DNA from 4 places in the Enterococcus sp. DIV0724b genome. Region 2 is predicted to be linked to each of the others. Evidence: predicted binding sites of a transcription regulator. Region 2 holds the regulator's gene; each other region holds the start of a gene.
The links. The regulator CtsR, encoded in region 2, represses protease genes until heat stress. The targets are predictions, from matches to a motif close to TTGGTCAAAAAAGGTCAAANA.
Positions count from the first base shown of each region.

Region 1: clpP (ATP-dependent Clp endopeptidase proteolytic subunit ClpP) is a predicted target of CtsR. The motif match lies at 1,371-1,391, and genes of this name have one in related genera.
Region 3: IGJ02_RS04325 (ATP-dependent Clp protease ATP-binding subunit) is a predicted target of CtsR. The motif match lies at 1,774-1,794, and genes of this name have one in related genera.
Region 4: IGJ02_RS10910 (ATP-dependent Clp protease proteolytic subunit) is a predicted target of CtsR. The motif match lies at 2,659-2,679, and genes of this name have one in related genera.

Region 1 is NZ_CP172890.1:1,022,334-1,026,743, reverse strand. Features, by position in the region: gene ilvD (dihydroxy-acid dehydratase) at 1-107, opposite strand, end outside; gene IGJ02_RS04815 (hypothetical protein) at 675-1,190, opposite strand; gene clpP (ATP-dependent Clp endopeptidase proteolytic subunit ClpP) at 1,473-2,069, shown strand; gene IGJ02_RS04805 (DsbA family protein) at 2,177-2,698, shown strand; gene IGJ02_RS04800 (glucosyltransferase domain-containing protein) at 2,871-4,349, shown strand.
Region 2 is NZ_CP172890.1:3,460,132-3,464,541, reverse strand. Features, by position in the region: gene IGJ02_RS16010 (ABC transporter ATP-binding protein/permease) at 1-500, shown strand, start outside; gene IGJ02_RS16005 (CtsR family transcriptional regulator) at 993-1,460, shown strand; gene IGJ02_RS16000 (ATP-dependent Clp protease ATP-binding subunit) at 1,465-3,954, shown strand; gene IGJ02_RS15995 (peptidase U32 family protein) at 4,330-4,410, shown strand, end outside.
Region 3 is NZ_CP172890.1:918,455-922,864, reverse strand. Features, by position in the region: gene ptsP (phosphoenolpyruvate--protein phosphotransferase) at 1-903, opposite strand, end outside; gene IGJ02_RS04335 (phosphocarrier protein HPr) at 903-1,169, opposite strand; gene IGJ02_RS04330 (hypothetical protein) at 1,343-1,534, opposite strand; gene IGJ02_RS04325 (ATP-dependent Clp protease ATP-binding subunit) at 1,864-4,119, shown strand; gene IGJ02_RS04320 (DUF1827 family protein) at 4,325-4,410, shown strand, end outside.
Region 4 is NZ_CP172890.1:2,373,100-2,377,509, forward strand. Features, by position in the region: T-box leader at 48-308, opposite strand; gene IGJ02_RS10895 (hypothetical protein) at 459-815, shown strand; gene IGJ02_RS10900 (hypothetical protein) at 848-1,009, shown strand; gene IGJ02_RS10905 (hypothetical protein) at 1,417-1,851, opposite strand; gene IGJ02_RS10910 (ATP-dependent Clp protease proteolytic subunit) at 2,000-2,587, opposite strand; gene IGJ02_RS10915 (type 1 glutamine amidotransferase domain-containing protein) at 2,778-3,290, shown strand; gene IGJ02_RS10920 (cation-translocating P-type ATPase) at 3,362-4,410, opposite strand, start outside.

The sequences.
Region 1 (4,410 bases), 1.1 Mb from region 2:
ATAAACGGTTTGTTCATATCTTTAGCATTTTTCACTTGCCCAGTTGCATAAAGCAAGCTTCTGGCGGGAGCCGCCTCGATTCCTTTTTTGATTTTATCACTACGCATTTTTCATCCACTCCAATTCAGTTATCTCCAGAAGATCTCTTTTTTGCTTCTTCTGATTCATTTTCTTATTTACTCTGCTCGACTCTTTATAAAACTTTCTACAAAAAAAGCATCCCATCAATTGAATGGGATGCTTTAGTAAGACCCCCATTTACCAAAGACAAACAGGACTCTAACATCTGCGAAATTTCTCAGTGTTCTAAGTCCTACACGATAAAATAATGACTAATACGTGATTGTTGTTTGTCTTTTGCATGGCAATGGTCTCCTTTTTATAAAAAAAATCTACAAAGATTAAAATAGCATGTGATAAATAAAAGCTTTTGTTAACTATATACCTAATAAATGAGAATGTCAATAAAATTTGATAAAAAGATTCAGAAAATTCTAAAAACGTTTGTATTTACTTTTTTACTTATTGTTTATTATTTTCGTAACAATTAAAATCAAACGATTTTAGTATTATATTTCTCTCTTATAATTCAAATCATTCCTCAGCATTTCCACATTATAAATTAAAAACAGCTGCTGCTCGGTTTTGCTTGAGCAGCAGCTGTTTAAAATATCTTAGCCTCTTTGGAAATAATATAGAGGCTTATGTGTCAAACGTTTCATTTGTCTTTTTTTATCTTCAATAATCGACAGTAACTCTTCTGAAAAACTTTCTAAGATAACTCGGCCGCCTTTATACGTACTTCCTCCCATTGAGATCACTTCATCAGGCGTTAAGATGACTTTTCTATGAGCGATTTTTTTGAAGAACTCTTCAATCAAATAGGTCGGTAAGTAAAAATTATTTTGAGCCGAAAAAGATTCTAAATAGATAAAATCATCAATACTGATATAACAATCATCCATCGATATAAAATTCACGGATTTATCTACATATATATCTCTTTTCTGTAAAATCTCATTGATTTTTTTATTCAAAAGATTCAACGTTTCTATTTCTTTAACAAAATTTTCTAGTTCTCGGTAACGTACTGATTTACGTTGCTCATACGTTACACTTAGCGCAACACCAATTGATGCAATAACTGCACCAACTAACACACCAGTCATACCTGCGATAAAAACAACCATTCGGATTCCCTCACTCTTTTCATTCTTGTTTTTTTAGTATAACATACTCTTTCACAAGCGTAAAAAAATAAGATAGAAAAAACAAAGGATTAAAAATCAATTGATCCAAGTAAAAGAAGTCTGAATCCTTTGTATAGCCATACTCTATTAACTAGTTTAAATAGATTTTTCAAAGCATTAAAGTTGACCTTTATTGACCAATAAAGTATACTTTTTTTAAGCATTAAGGTATGCTTTGTGATAAAATGATTTGAAGAGTTTTTTATATAGGAGGAATATACTATGAATTTAATACCAACAGTCATTGAACAATCATCTCGTGGAGAAAGAGCATATGACATTTATTCACGATTATTAAAAGATAGAATCATCATGTTAAGTGGTCCGATCGATGATAATGTAGCGAACTCAGTCATTGCCCAATTACTATTTTTGGATGCACAAGACTCTGAAAAAGACATCTATATCTATATCAATTCGCCAGGAGGAAGTGTTTCTGCCGGATTAGCAATCTTTGACACAATGAATTTTGTTAAAGCCGATGTGCAAACAATCGTTCTTGGTATGGCAGCTTCTATGGGAAGTTTCTTATTAACTGCTGGTACAAAAGGCAAACGTTTTGCTCTACCTAATGCCGAAATCATGATCCACCAACCACTAGGTGGCGCACAAGGTCAAGCAACTGAGATCGAAATCGCAGCTAAACACATTCTAGATACGCGTGATCGCTTGAATAAAATCTTGGCAGAACGTACTGGTCAACCACTTGAAGTCATTGAACGTGACACAGATCGTGATAACTTTATGACTGCTCAACAAGCAAAAGAATACGGTTTGATCGATGAAGTAATGGAAAACAGTAGCTCTTTAAGCAAATAATAACTTCTATGTCCAAAATTTCTTTTGAAAATTTTGGGCATTTTTATTTAAACTAAAAGCGAAAAGAGCTACACTTAGAACAGAAGATATGAAAGGATGATACTAAAATGGATATTTCAGTTATCGATGCAACAAAAGTTACAACAAAAAATGGTTTAGCAATTGGGAGCGATTCAGCACCCGTGAAAATGGTTGAATTTATGAATGTTCGCTGTCCGTATTGTAAAAAATGGTTTGAGGAATCGTTTGATTTATTGAATGAGTATGTCAAAGAAGGGAAAGTTCAACGAATCATCAAACTTTTAGATAAAGATAAAGAAAGTTTGCAACGCGGTAATGTGATGCATCATCATATCAACTACGATTTGCCAGAAAAAGGCCTGACTGATTTGAAACAAATGTATGATACACAAGATCAATGGGGAAATCTTTCTTTAGAAGATGTAGCAGTATTTGCTGAAGATAATTTACAACTACCTAAAAAAGAGGTACCTGCAATTGTCCAATCAGTGATTGAGGAAGCAACAGCTGCAAATATCAAATTTGTGCCAACGATCGTGATTGGTGAACATATTTTTGATGAATCAGTGACAAAAGAAGAACTGATTCATTATTTAGAAGGTAAATAATAAAAAGAATTAGAAGCGGCACTTATTGTGTTGACTCTAATTCTTTTTTTAATCAATACATCCACTTCTTTCATACTAAATTTTAAGCTTTCAAAAATGTAACATACCTTTAAAATTGAGTTGGATTCAGTTATACTTACTAAAAATGATCTAATGAAAAGAGTGAATGAGTATGTTGAATAATAAAGTGATACTTTTAAAAAAATGGATTGTTGAAAATAAATCACTAATCTTTTTGTCAGTTCTTATCAATCAATTAGCTGTTTTGGCTATAGGAATAGTAAATTTCACTTACATTGATGATGCTGCACGACAGATTACTGGTGTTACTGATTTTGCGCGAAGCTATTCCCGTTGGGGCAGTGAAATCGCATCTTGGTTAGTACAAGGAAGTAGACATCTAACAGATATGGGGTTAACCACTCATATTATTACAGGTCTAATTTTATCATTAACCAGTCTTACTGCAGTCTACTGCTTAAACAACAAAAAACTAGCCGTGTTGCCTCTCATCGTTTCCGCAATTATTGGTTTAAATCCTTGGTTTTTACAAAGTATAAGTTTTAGATTTGATAGTCCGTATATGGCATTAAGTATTTTATTTTCAATAGTTCCTTTTTTATGGTGGGATAAAAAATCAAAGGTTTTCTTTATATCATCAATCATAAGTATTTTTATTATGTGTAATACATACCAAGCTTCTTCTGGTATTTATATTATTATGGTATTAGCTCTTTCTTTAAAAGAAATGCTAGCAAATATGCATCCTCAAAAAACTTTAAAAACAGTTTTGTTATCCGCAGCCGCGTATATTATAGCTTTGTTCATTTACGTTTTTGAGACAAAATTGAATCCTGGATTGAATCAGCGAGGAGGACATGTTGTAATTGCGGATCTAAAAGATATACCTCAGACCATTTTTACAAATAGCCAAATGTATTTGCATAGAATTTTTCAGCAAAGTACCAAGCTTTGGCTTGCCTTGTTTGCAATTTTAATCCTATTATTTATAATTACGAGTATTTTAAATTCAAAATTAAGTTTCTTTAAAAGCATAACTTTTGTATCACTCTATTTAATCTTAGGTTCTGTACTAAGCTATGGTGTATTTCTAATTTTCCCTGAACAATTAGCTTTAGTCGCGCCAAGATATGCTTATGGCTTTGGCGTATTCACATCTATAACCTTTATTGTACTTCTGAGTAACTTAACACCTTCTTTGCTTAGCAAAACGTCTAAAGTATTCGTTTGTTTATTCTGTTACTATATCCTTTCGTTTCCCTTTATCTATGCTTCAACACTCTATTATCAAAAGGAAGCATTTGAAAGACAAAGTATGATCTTGGCTGATAGTTTAAAAAATTTGGTAAATACAGAAACAAGAGCCATTTATTCTGATACGTTATTTAAAGATTCTCCTATTCTAATCAATTCAGTAAGAAACTTTTCTATCCTAAAAGAGTTAGTGCCATCAAATGCAACAATTTATTGGCCAAACCAATTACTCTTTAAAACCATTACTGGAATGAATATTACTATTAATCAATTCAATCCTAAAACTGTTAAATTTACCTCAAGTGAACTAAAACTATCTGATTATTATTATGAAATTTATGAGCGAGATTATGATCTATATATTATTAGGAAATAAATAAAGTGGCTGAAGTATAACTTGTAAAGTTATACTTCAGCCACTTTGAGTTTAAATGAAT
Region 2 (4,410 bases):
TTATTCTATTTGTAGGTGGTGGTGCATTGCTTTCTTCAGGAATCAACACGTTAGCTCTAGTATTAGGTAATATTTTTGCAGCAGCTCTACTATCAATTTTAATGATCTATCCAATTTGTAAATTAATCAAAGCAAGATCTGCTTTTGCTACTTTGAGTACGATCGTGGGGACTATAATTGGTTTTGTATCAGGGATTTATATCTCTATCGGTAGTGTCACACCATTTATGAGAACAGTGATGTCCTATTTTCCATTGACTCAAATGAATGCTTTTTTGAAAAAAGTTTTAATGAAGGACTCCCTCAATAATGTTTTTTCAGATGCACCAGACACAGTTGTGAATGCGTATAAACAAAACTATGGTATCGACTTATCTTTTAATACAGAAACAATTCTAACAGCTCAGCAGATGCTGATTTATCTATTCGCTTTTGCTGCAATTGCTCTAGTCTTTAATATCACATTTACTAAAGTAGTGAGTAAAGTTGAAGCACAATAAATATCAATTAAACAGATTAGAAGATAACGATATACCAAGTCATAAAAGGTGAAAAAGTGACAGTTGCAGATTTTCTATTGACTTGTGAGCTGAAAGAAATTTCTGATTTTTATGTAATGTTTTATTTTTAAGTTCAATTTTGGATGAACGTATATTTACAGAAGGTTCATATGATAATCACTATGTCACTGATAGATTAGAACAATCATTATCGATCGTATAAATATTTTAGTTAGCTATATCTTATGCAGTTAGCGTTATATTTTGATAGATACCTTAAGATATAGAAAAGTGTGTGGGAAAACTAGATTTTAGTTTTTTTCACACACTTTAAATTTTAATAAAAAAATAAATCGATATTTTTTGTTAAAGAACAATTTAATAGTCTAATATATTTATCTTTTCTTATCAAATTAGGCATTCTCCTTTATTAAACACTTGAAATTATGTATAATTAAGGTCAGTATTAGTCAAGGGAAAAGGATGAGAGTGATGAGTAATCAAAATACTTCGGATTTAATAGAGGCATATTTAAAGAAGATTCTTGAAGAAAGCAGTAAGATTGAGATTCGCAGAGCTGAAATGGCTCATTTATTCAATTGTGTTCCCTCCCAGATTAATTATGTTATTAACACACGTTTTACAATTCAACGTGGCTATTCTGTTGAGAGTAAACGTGGTGGTGGCGGCTATATTAGGATCGCCAAAGTTCAGATTTCTGATAGTGATCAATTGCTAAAACAAATTGCCAAATTTACGGGGGATGGACTTTCAGAAAAAGACGCACTGATTTTTGTCCAAAAGTTATATGAAGAAGACGTGATTACCAAAAGAGAAGGTAATCTGATGTTGTCTGTTCTTGGAAAATCAGTTTTAGGTAAAGCTGGATCAAATGAAGATTATTTACGTGCTCAATTGATGCATTCATTTTTAGAACGTTTGAGTTACGAGGAGGAATGATAGTATGGATGAATTATTTACAGAAAGTGCCAAGGCGGTATTAGCTATTGCACAAGAAGAAGCAAAATATTTTAGGCATCAATCTGTGGGCTCAGAACATTTGTTGTTGGCGTTAGTTTTAGAACCAAATGGAATTGCCGGGAAGTCATTACGTCAGTTGAACGCAGATAAAAACGATATTCGTGAAGAAATCGAACATTTAACTGGCTATGGGACCGTGAAAGGATATCCTAAAGGTGCTTATTTACCGTATTCTCCTCGTGCAAAACAAATTTTTGCTTATGCAGGCGATGAAGCGAAGCGTTTGGGTGCACCAAATATCGGAACGGAACATATTTTGCTAGGTTTATTAAGAGATGAAGATATCTTGGCTTCACGCATTTTATTGAATTTAGGTTTAAGTTTATCTAAAATGCGTCAGCTATTAATGAAGAAAATAGGTATTACTGATCCGCAAATGAGTGGGAATGTAGGACGCCGGCGCAATAATCAAGCTCAAAAAGCTGCGCCAAAAGGAACACCAACCTTGGATTCATTAGCGCGGGATTTAACGAAATTAGCACGTGAAAATGATTTAGATCCTGTTGTTGGACGTTCACAAGAGGTTAGACGTTTAATTCAAATTCTAAGTCGCCGTACAAAGAATAATCCTGTTTTAGTTGGCGAACCTGGTGTCGGTAAGACTGCGATTGCTGAAGGACTAGCGCAAAAAATTGTGAACGGTGAAGTTCCTGAAGATATGCTGGAAAAACGTTTGATGATGTTGGACATGGGTGCTTTAGTTGCAGGTACTAAGTATCGTGGTGAATTTGAAGATCGACTAAAAAAAGTGATCGATGAAATTTATCAAGATGGTGAAGTGATTTTGTTTATCGATGAATTGCATACCTTGATCGGTGCAGGTGGTGCTGAAGGTGCGATCGATGCATCAAATATTTTAAAACCAGCACTTGCAAGAGGAGAATTGCAAACGATCGGCGCAACAACACTAGATGAATACCAAAAATATATCGAAAAAGATTCAGCTTTGGAACGTCGTTTTGCTCGAGTACAAGTTGATGAACCAACACCGGAAGAAGCAGAAGAGATTTTAAAAGGTTTGCGTTCTCGCTATGAAGAACATCATGGTGTAGAAATCACAGATGACGCTTTACATGCGGCGGTTCAATTATCTGTACGCTACATTAATTCTCGCCAATTACCAGACAAAGCAATTGATCTGATGGATGAGTCATCAGCTAAAGTTCGTTTAGATTTGGCAGATGAACCTTCTGAAATCAATAATTTGCGCGTGGACATTGCTCGTTTAGTTCAAGAAAAAGAAGAAGCGATTCAGTCACAGTCTTTTGAAAGTGCAGCCAGACTACGCCAAAAAGAGAAAAAATTAGCCCGTAAATTAGAAAATATTCTACTATTAGAACAAAAAGAAGCTTCTGGTTATGCTAACCAAGTGACAGAGCAAGATGTTGCGAATGTTGTTTCACAATGGACAGGCGTGCCGTTACAACAGTTAGAGAAAAAAGAAAGTGAACGTTTACTTGAATTAGAAAGTATTTTACATCATCGAGTAGTCGGTCAGGATGAAGCTGTCCAAGCTGTGTCACGTGCAATCCGTCGAGCTCGCAGTGGGTTAAAAGATCCAGATAGACCAATTGGTTCATTTATGTTCTTAGGCCCAACAGGAGTGGGTAAAACAGAGCTTGCCAAAGCGTTAGCTGAAACGATGTTCGGTAGTGAAGATGCCCTTGTTCGAGTGGATATGTCTGAATTTATGGAGAAATACAGTACTAGTCGTTTGATCGGTTCTCCTCCAGGTTATGTGGGTTATGAAGAAGGCGGTCAGTTAACTGAAAAAATCCGTCAAAAACCTTATTCTGTCATTTTATTGGATGAAGTAGAAAAAGCGCATCCAGATGTCTTCAATATTCTCTTACAAGTATTAGATGATGGTCATTTGACCGATTCTAAAGGACGTAAAGTTGATTTTAGAAATACGATTTTGATCATGACATCAAATATTGGGGCAACAGCGATTCGTGAAGAAAAAAATGTCGGTTTCAACGTTAAAGACCTGACAAAAGATTATGATGCGATGCAAAAACGAATCATGGAAGAATTGAAAAAAGCGTTCCGTCCAGAGTTCTTGAACCGTGTGGATGAGACAGTTGTCTTCCGTTCATTGGATCAAGAAGAAATCCATGAAATCGTGAAAATTATGAGCAAATCCATCATTAAGCGTTTGAGAGAGCAAGATGTCAATGTGAAGATCACAGCAGCTGCCATCGAAGTGATTGGAAAAGTCGGCTTTGATCCAGAATATGGCGCACGGCCGATTAGACGAGCTTTACAAAAAGAGGTTGAGGATCGTTTAAGTGAGGCATTACTTTCCGGTCAAATCCATTTAGGTGATAAAGTAACGGTTGGTGCAAGTAAAGGCAAGATAACGTTGAATGTTAAATCACCTAAACCTAAACAAGTATTACAAACAATTTAATCAAAAAAATCAATAATTCGCTGTGCAAAACGAATCTGTTTTGTACAGCTTTTTTTCTTCATAAAAAAGAGAATGACGAATTAATTTTTATGAAAAATGAGCGTTAAAATAAAGAGATTCTATTGGAAAGTTTGTGAACCTGTGCTACTATAAAACAGTTGTCAGAAGAACGTTTGGAAGAGATAATAGCATTGTTTTTAATGGATCTTGTTGGAGACTGAACAAGCTCATTCAGCTTTTAAACTATCTAGCTTCACGAGCTTGCTCCTCAGGAAAATGATAAAAATAGATTGTGGTAGAAAGCGCCATCCTCAATTTTTTCTATTTTCAGACGGAGCAGAACAAGCTCATTCAGCTTTTAAAGGAGGATACAAAATGATTGAACTTATTGCGACTGCTGAGTCGATTGAACAAGCAGAGGCTTTGTTAGCAGTAGGGGTAAACACGTTATACATT
Region 3 (4,410 bases), 980 kb from region 2:
GAATTCTGTACGATATAAACCAACAGCTTCCGCACCATTGTTGTGTACGCCATCTAAATCTTTAGGAGTACCAATGTTTGCAGCTAACTCGATGTGTTTACCATCAGCAGTTACTGTTTCAGCATTTTTTAGTTTTTCCCATTCAACTTTAAGATCAGCATACTCTTTGCCTTTTGCTTCAAAGTCAGCTTTTTCAGCATCAGTTGGGTGAACGATAACATCGCCATCGATTCCGTTGACTGCTAAAATATCGCCTTCTTTGACTTTGGCAGTGATTTCTTTTGTTCCTACGATTGCAGGAATTTCAAGAGAGCGAGCCATAATCGCTGAATGTGATGTGCGTCCGCCAATATCCGTTACGAATGCTTTCACATACGTACGATCTAATTGAGCAGTATCACTTGGTGTTAAGTCATGGGCAACCACAACTACCTCTTCGTTGATCATTGAAGGATTAGGAAGAGTAACACCTAATAAATGAGCTAAAATACGTTTTGCAACGTCACGGATATCTGCTGCACGTTCTTGCATGTAGGCATTATCATCCATCGCTTCGAACATGCCGATATACATATCTGTTACTTCTTTTAATGCTGATTCAGCATTTACTTTGTTATCTTGAATGTTTTGTTTGATTTGACCGATCATTTCTGGGTCAGCTAAAACCATTAAATGTGCATCAAATACTTGCGCTTCTTCTTCACCAAGGCTTTGCGCTGCTTTTTCTCTGATTGCTTGCAACTCAGTCGTAGATTTTGCTAAAGCATCATCTAAACGACTTTCTTCAGCAGATGTATCATCTACAGATTTTTTGTCGAAAGATAAATCAGGTTGAACTAACAGGTAAGCTTTAGCAATAGCAACACCATCACTTGCGGCAATTCCCTTTAGCATTTCAGACATTATTCTGACAATCCTTCTTTTTGCATTGTGTCTACGATTGCTGCTAATGCATCAGCTTCGTCAACACCGTCAACTGAGATTGTTACGTCTGAACCTTGGCCAACGCCTAAAGACATAACGCCCATGATTGATTTAAGGTTAACAGATTTACCTTTGTATTCTAAGTTAATATCTGAGTTAAATTTACTTGCAGTTTGTACTAATAATGTAGCTGGACGAGCGTGAATCCCTGTTTCTGCTACGATGTGAAATTCTTTCTTTTCCATATAAATCGGTCTCCTTCGTAAGTAAAATAATTTTTTATGTTAGGGTTTTCCTTTCTTGGTACGTTTCAAATGAAACTAGAATCTGGATAATACCCTTTCAATTTTTAAGATTACCATTTTTTGTGAGTAGTTACAACACTTTTCACCTATTTTTTATCAAATGAAACGATCAATTATTTTGCTTCTTTTATATAATGATATATAATTCGTCCATTTAATCCAGCTTCCCCAACAAAAGACATTCTATCGGGCAGGTTTTTCCAAGCCTCTCTAAAGGTTGTAAAATCTTTTGGCTCTACAACAAGTTCAGCAATAGTCCCTTCTTTCAAGGCATTTATTTGTTCTTCAAATGGATTTTCATACATTGATTAATCACAGCTTTCACTTTTATTTTTAGACTGAAGATATTGTATGACAAAAATAGATATTTGTCTAAATTATACCTGAAACCTACATAAACAAACCTTAATAATTTTATAAAAACATAATAATTTCAATTAAGTGTAAACTATGCAACCTATTAATAGGATTTCCCACTCTATTTATCAGGCTATTAAAAGTTCAATTGCTTGATTCTTGTTAAAAAGATGCTATAATATTCTCAAAGGTCAAAAATGGTCAGCAGACTGTTTGACTTTAGAACAATGACTTTAATACATGATTAGTCTTATTATGAAAGGACGTGTTTTATCCTATGATTTGTCAAAATTGTCAACAAAATCCAGCAACGATTCATTTGTACGCAAATGTTAATGGCCAAAGAAAACAATTGGACTATTGCCAAAGTTGCTATCAAAAATTAAAAGCACAAGCAAATGATAATCAACCAACAATGTCTCAACAAGATCCATTTGGTTTTGGAAGTTTAGATGATTTATACCGCTCACTGTCTCGTCAAATGCAAGAACAGCAAGGGAATCCTAACGGTCAAATCCCTCCTACTCAATTTGGGGACGGAAATGGCTTTAACGGAGGTCAACCGCCAAGAGGAGGGGCAGGTCAATCTAACGGGCTATTAGGTGAATATGGCATCAACATTACAGAAGCAGCTAGAAACGGCAACATTGATCCTGTCGTTGGCCGTGATGAAGAAATCAAACGTGTGATTGAAATCCTAAATCGCCGCACGAAGAATAATCCTGTCTTGATTGGTGAACCTGGTGTCGGTAAAACTGCCGTTGTTGAAGGTTTAGCACAAAAAATCGTAGATGGCGATGTACCGCAAAAATTATTGGACAAAGAAGTTATTCGTTTAGATGTGGTTTCTTTAGTTCAAGGAACTGGAATCCGTGGTCAATTTGAAGAACGTATGCAAAAATTGATCGAAGAAATCAAGCAAGCAGAGAATGTCATTTTATTCATAGATGAAGTCCATGAAATCGTTGGAGCAGGTTCTGCAGGTGATGGTAACATGGATGCAGGGAATATTTTGAAACCTGCACTTGCTCGTGGTGAGTTGCAAATGGTTGGAGCAACAACATTAAACGAATACCGCATCATCGAAAAAGACGCTGCTTTAGAACGTCGGATGCAACCGGTTCGTGTAGATGAACCGACAGTAGATGAAACAATCGCTATACTTAAAGGTTTGCAAAAACGCTATGAAGACTATCATCATGTGAAATACACTGATGAAGCGATCAAAGCAGCCGCAATCTTATCGAATCGTTATATCCAAGACCGCTTCTTGCCTGATAAAGCGATTGATTTGTTAGATGAATCTGGTTCTAAAATGAACTTGACGATCCAAATCGTCGATCCTAAAACAATCGAAAAGAAACTAGCAGATGCCGAACAACAAAAACAACAAGCTTCAGCTGAAGAAGATTTTGAAAAAGCGGCTTATTATCGTGACCAAATCAATAAATTACAAACAATGAAAGACAAACAAATCAGCGATGAAGAAACACCTGTGATCGATGAAAAAAATATCGAAGCAATTGTCGAACAAAAAACAGGTATTCCTGTCGGTGATTTAAAAGAAAAAGAACAAACACAATTAAAAAACTTAGCTGTCGATTTAAAAGCACATGTTGTTGGACAAGATGATGCAGTCGACAAAGTATCTAAAGCAATTCGACGTAATCGCGTTGGTTTAGGCAAACAAAACAGACCTATCGGCTCATTCTTATTTGTAGGACCAACCGGTGTTGGTAAAACTGAATTAGCGAAACAATTAGCATATGAATTATTCGGCTCAGAAGATTCAATGATTCGTTTTGATATGAGTGAATACATGGAAAAACACAGTGTATCTAAATTGATTGGTTCACCTCCAGGTTATGTTGGTTACGATGAAGCAGGACAATTAACTGAAAAAGTACGTCGTAATCCATACAGCTTAATCCTATTGGATGAAATCGAAAAAGCGCATCCGGATGTCTTGCATATGTTCTTACAAATCCTTGATGATGGTCGTTTAACAGATGCACAAGGCAGAACAGTCAGCTTCAAAGATACGATCATTATCATGACAAGTAATGCTGGAACTGGTAATGTAGAAGCAAATGTCGGCTTTGGTGCTGCCCGCGCAGGACTTACAAAATCTGTTTTAGGACAGTTAAATAATTTCTTCACACCTGAATTCTTGAACCGTTTTGATGGAATCATTGAATTTAAGGCGTTGAGTAAAGAAAACTTGATGAACATTGTTAGCTTGATGTTAGATGACGTCAATAATTTACTTGCTCATCAAAAAATCCATATTGATGTTCCTACAGATGTCAAAGAAAAATTAGTTGATTTAGGCTATGACCCTGCAATGGGTGCACGCCCTCTTCGTCGGACAATCCAAGAACAAATCGAAGACGGTATTGCTGAGTATTTCCTAGATCATCCAGAAGAACATCAATTGATCGCCAAACTAAACGATGATGGAAAAATTATTGTTACTGGAGAAATCGCTGTAGATCCCAACGAGAATAACGACACTACATCAGAAGAAGAATAACATGTGAAGTCAATCAGGCAAACTGATTGACTTTTTTGTGTTTTCCAAGACAAATTTCTTTTTATTTAAGCTAAAAAAAATTATAATTAAGATGCATAGAATTTATATCAAATTTTAAAGAAGACTATTCCAGCTTTCTAAGTCTGTGAATACTCTGTTTTTTATTATTAACATACAAATAAAGAGTTAAACCGAGGTGAAAAAAATGAAATTAGTCAATGTAACTAACAGTTACAAACAGTTAGTCAATAAACAACTAGAAAATACCGATGCATACTTTGTCAAAGTTTA
Region 4 (4,410 bases), 1.1 Mb from region 2:
CTCATTAAAAGGAAACGAAAAAGTCGCCCCCTACTAGCTGTATACTAGTAAAGGGCGACTGTCGCGGTACCACCTTTATTGGAAATAAAATCCATCTCAACCCAAACGCAGAACGACTTCTTGATTTGGTGCCTTGTTAACGGTAGCAGCCGTAAAAATCGAATTGATTTTTCCTCTCCAAGATCATTTTCGACAAGTGTTCATTGCTTTCTTTCACCAAACGAAAGCTCTCTCATTCTAGCTAAAAAGCAAATTTATCAGCTAGATTTCAATGTCTGCTTGTGTACTCTTCTTTTCAATGAGTTTTATTATTGGTATTAATATTAGAGTAAACTCATTTTTTTGTCAACATTTTTTCCTTTTATCCTAATTTTTCCAACTTTTTTCTTTCAACAGAGTGTCCTATTTCTCTTTCTAGCAATTTTTTATTATAATTAGATAAATTGGAGGTCGATTTAATGTCAGCAAGTAATGAAAAAGTGGAATTACTCTTATCCTATCTATCTGAGATCCATACAAAAAGCTTATCTTTATACGATTTAGTCACTAGCCGTCCACGCCCTGAAGATACTCGAATTCTTTTGAATATCAATGAAGTCTTCACTTATTATCATAGTGTGCGTGTTTTTTACTACAGCAATAGCGAACTGACTGCATCAGAAGTTCATCCCTTTTTTAAAGCATTTGAAGACTTTTATTTTGAGTTAAAACAAGTCTTTTTACTTGAAGAGGATGATAGCATCCTACTTTATAATAAGTTAACGGCTATGAAAGATTCTTTTGAGCAGTTGACGAATGATTTTAATGTTTTATAATAGAGTAGACAACAGGTAAAGAAGGTGCCCAAATGGATCAAAGCGAAGTTGTAGATCGCTTGCGCGAAGAGTTGGAGATTCCATTTTTTAATGGAACGATTGAAGAACGTGAATACACAGAAGCTGAATACCAAAAAATAAAATCTGATTTAGTTCAGTATTTTGATGATTATGTTCGTAATGTAGAAAATTAATACGAATCATTAAAGCAATTTTTTTAAGACTTAAGCAGAACATAAATGTTTTGTTTTAGTCTTTTTTTATTTTTCAAATGTATTCCAACTATTTCTATCATCTACCCTACAATCCATTGCTTAATAACTACTTTTTATTTTATAAAATAACTGAATATATTTTAAAATACAAATAATTTGTATGTATTAAACAAATAATAATTTATCTAAAAGAAAAAAAAATAAAAAACCACCGGCTGAAAAGGCCGATGGAAAAGGAGTATTACTCAATAAGAGTAAAATGAAAAATAAAAAGGTTGTTGTTGGTATGAATATATAATACAACACATTTTTTTCTTTGTCTACTAAAAATAACATTAAAACGAAATGAAATATCGCTATTTTTTGTCAATTTTTCATTTATTTTTTTATTTTTTCAACAAAAGATTGCTCATTCGTGTAATTGCGAATGAAATATCATCTGTTGCTTTGTCTTGTTTTTCTTCTGAGTTGTTGAATAAATCAACGTCTATCCCTTTTTCAGGATCTAAAGATAAAATCATTTCGTTACATCCAGCTAAATATTCGATGTATGAACGTTCGAATTTTTTATGTATCCCCATAACGCGTGCTGGCGGACGTAATTGAGTGACTTTCTCTAACATGATTGTATATTCCTTTGTTCCATCTTGGAAGATACGTTGAATTTCAGCAATTCTTTCTGGTGCTAATTCAGTGACTTTTCCTTCATCGATCGCTTTACGAACTTCTTCGTAATAGTCGTTCATTTTTTCGCCGACTTCTTCTGTTTCTTTTACAATATCATTGATGTTTTGGACATAATAACCTAAATTTGGTTTCACATTCTTTCCTACTTTCTTTTAGTAATCACTCAATTTTACACTTTTTTATAGGTAGATGACAAGAGTAATCTGTAAAATGCTTATTTCCTTTTATTAATATAAAAATAAAAGCTGCAAACAAAAGTTTGTTTGCAGCTTTTTCAACTATTTATTTGATTTCATCACTTGTTTGGATGATTTTAGAAATCATGCCATAATCTTTTGCTTCATCAGCTGACATCCAGAAATTACGGTCTGTATCTTTGGCAATTTTTTCATATGTTTGACCAGTTGCTTCAGCAATCAAACGGTTCACACGTTCACGCATACGAATGATTTCTTTGGCTTCAATCTGAATCTCTGTACTTTGTCCTTGAACGCCGCCAGCAGGTTGATGGATCATATAGCGCGTATTAGGTAAGCTGTATCTGTTCTTCGCTTCAGCAGCTAAATAAATCGTAATACCCGCACTTGCCACCCAACCAGTACCAATCACGATCACTTCTGGTTTCACAAATTTGATCATATCATGGATTGTATCTCCAGCTTCAACGTGTCCGCCTTGGCTATTAATGAAAATCTTGATTGGTTCATCGCCCATTGCTGCAAGCAATAGTAATTGAGAAGTCACTTCTCTTGCTAAGTCTTGATTGATTTCACCGTAGATCAAAATGGTGCGTTCTTCAAAAAGTTTTTTCATAAATGCATTGGGTTGTTGTTTTTCTTCTGTTTCTTCGTTTTCATCTAAATAGTTCATAAGTAATAACCTCCATATTTTAAAGCTAAATCTCTATATTAATAATACCGCAATCTGAAAATTTGTCCACTTTTTTGACTTGTTTTGACCTTAAAATCATGCATATCTTTTGCATCTATAAAAAATTCCCTTTACCCTTTAATTAAGCTCATAAATAAATGAGTAATCCAAATATGAAAGAGGAGATTCGATGACAAAAAAAGTAGCAGTATTAGTGACTGATTTGGTGGAAGATGTGGAATTGACCTCCCCTAAAGAAACATTGGAAAAAGCTGGTTATGATGTTATCCTTGTAGAAAAAGAAGCAGGAAAAACAATCACAGGGAAGAACGGAACGACCTTTACAATTGATGTTTCGATTGATGATGTTAAGCCTGATGATTTTGTTGCACTACTGATTCCTGGTGGTTTTTCACCTGACCAACTTCGTGCAGATCAACGTTTTGTTGATTTTACTAAGTTCTTTTTAGAAAATAATTTACCTCTCTTTGCGATTTGTCACGGACCACAATTATTTATTCAGACCGATTTAACGAAAGGGCGTACGTTGACTTCGTACATTACAGTTCAACCTGATTTAGCTTATGCTGGTGGTCATATAAAAGATGAGGCTGTTGTAATTGACAATAACCTTATAACGAGCCGTACCCCTGACGACTTGCCTGATTTTAACAAAGCAATCGTCTCACTTTTACATTCTTAAGCTTAAATAAAAAGCACAAGTAAGCTTCTATAGAAGAAGTCTACTTGTGCTTTTTTACTGATTAAACATTTTTAGCTCTTACCCAATCTACGTTGAACAAATTTTACGATTTCAACGATTGGAATAATCGCAAATGATGTTCCGGCAACAATTGCCCATTGGTAAGCATCTAATGACGTTACGCTGAACAAATCGTTGAATCCTGGAATTAGGATCGTTGCAGCTAATAATAGGAACGAAACTAAAATTGCCCAGTTGAATGATCTGTTTCTAAACAACCCAACTTTAAAGATTGATTGGTAAATAGATTTCACATTAAATGCATGGAACAATTGAATCAACCCTAATGTTGCAAACGCCATTGTCAAGGCATCACCGTGTTGTAAATCATATAATGCTGTTGCTGATAAGTTTGGCATATTAGCTGCTGTATGTGCAGGGAATTCAATTGCCATTTTATAGACGATCAGCGTTAATGCACCTTGTGCGATCCCTTGATAGACTACACTACTCAAGACACCACCAGAAAAGAAGTTTGATTTCTTCCCACGAGGCGCATGGCTCATGACATCACGTTCAGCAGGTTCTACACCCAACGCAATTGCTGGGAAAGTATCGGTTACTAAGTTGATCCACAATAAGTGAACCGGTAGTAAGGTATCCCAAGCTAACATTGTTGCGATAAAGAGTGTTAATACTTCCCCTAAGTTGGCAGAGAGTAGATATTGAATCGTTTTTTGGATATTTGAGAAGACTTTACGTCCTTCTTCAACGGCTACAATGATCGTTGAGAAGTTGTCATCTGCTAGAACCATATCAGAGGCACCTTTTGATACTTCTGTACCAGTGATCCCCATCCCAATACCGATATCTGCGGCTTTCAAGGCTGGTGCATCGTTTACGCCATCCCCTGTCATGGCAACCACTTTACCTTCTTGTTGCCACGCTTTAACGATACGTACTTTATGTTCTGGAGAAACACGTGCATAAACGGAATAATGTTCCACGACTTTAGCAAAAGCTTCGTCAGATAATTCGTTTAATTCAGCACCTGTGATCACTGCATCATCATCGCCTTCTTTGATGATACCAAGACGAGCAGCGATTGCTTCAGCTGTAT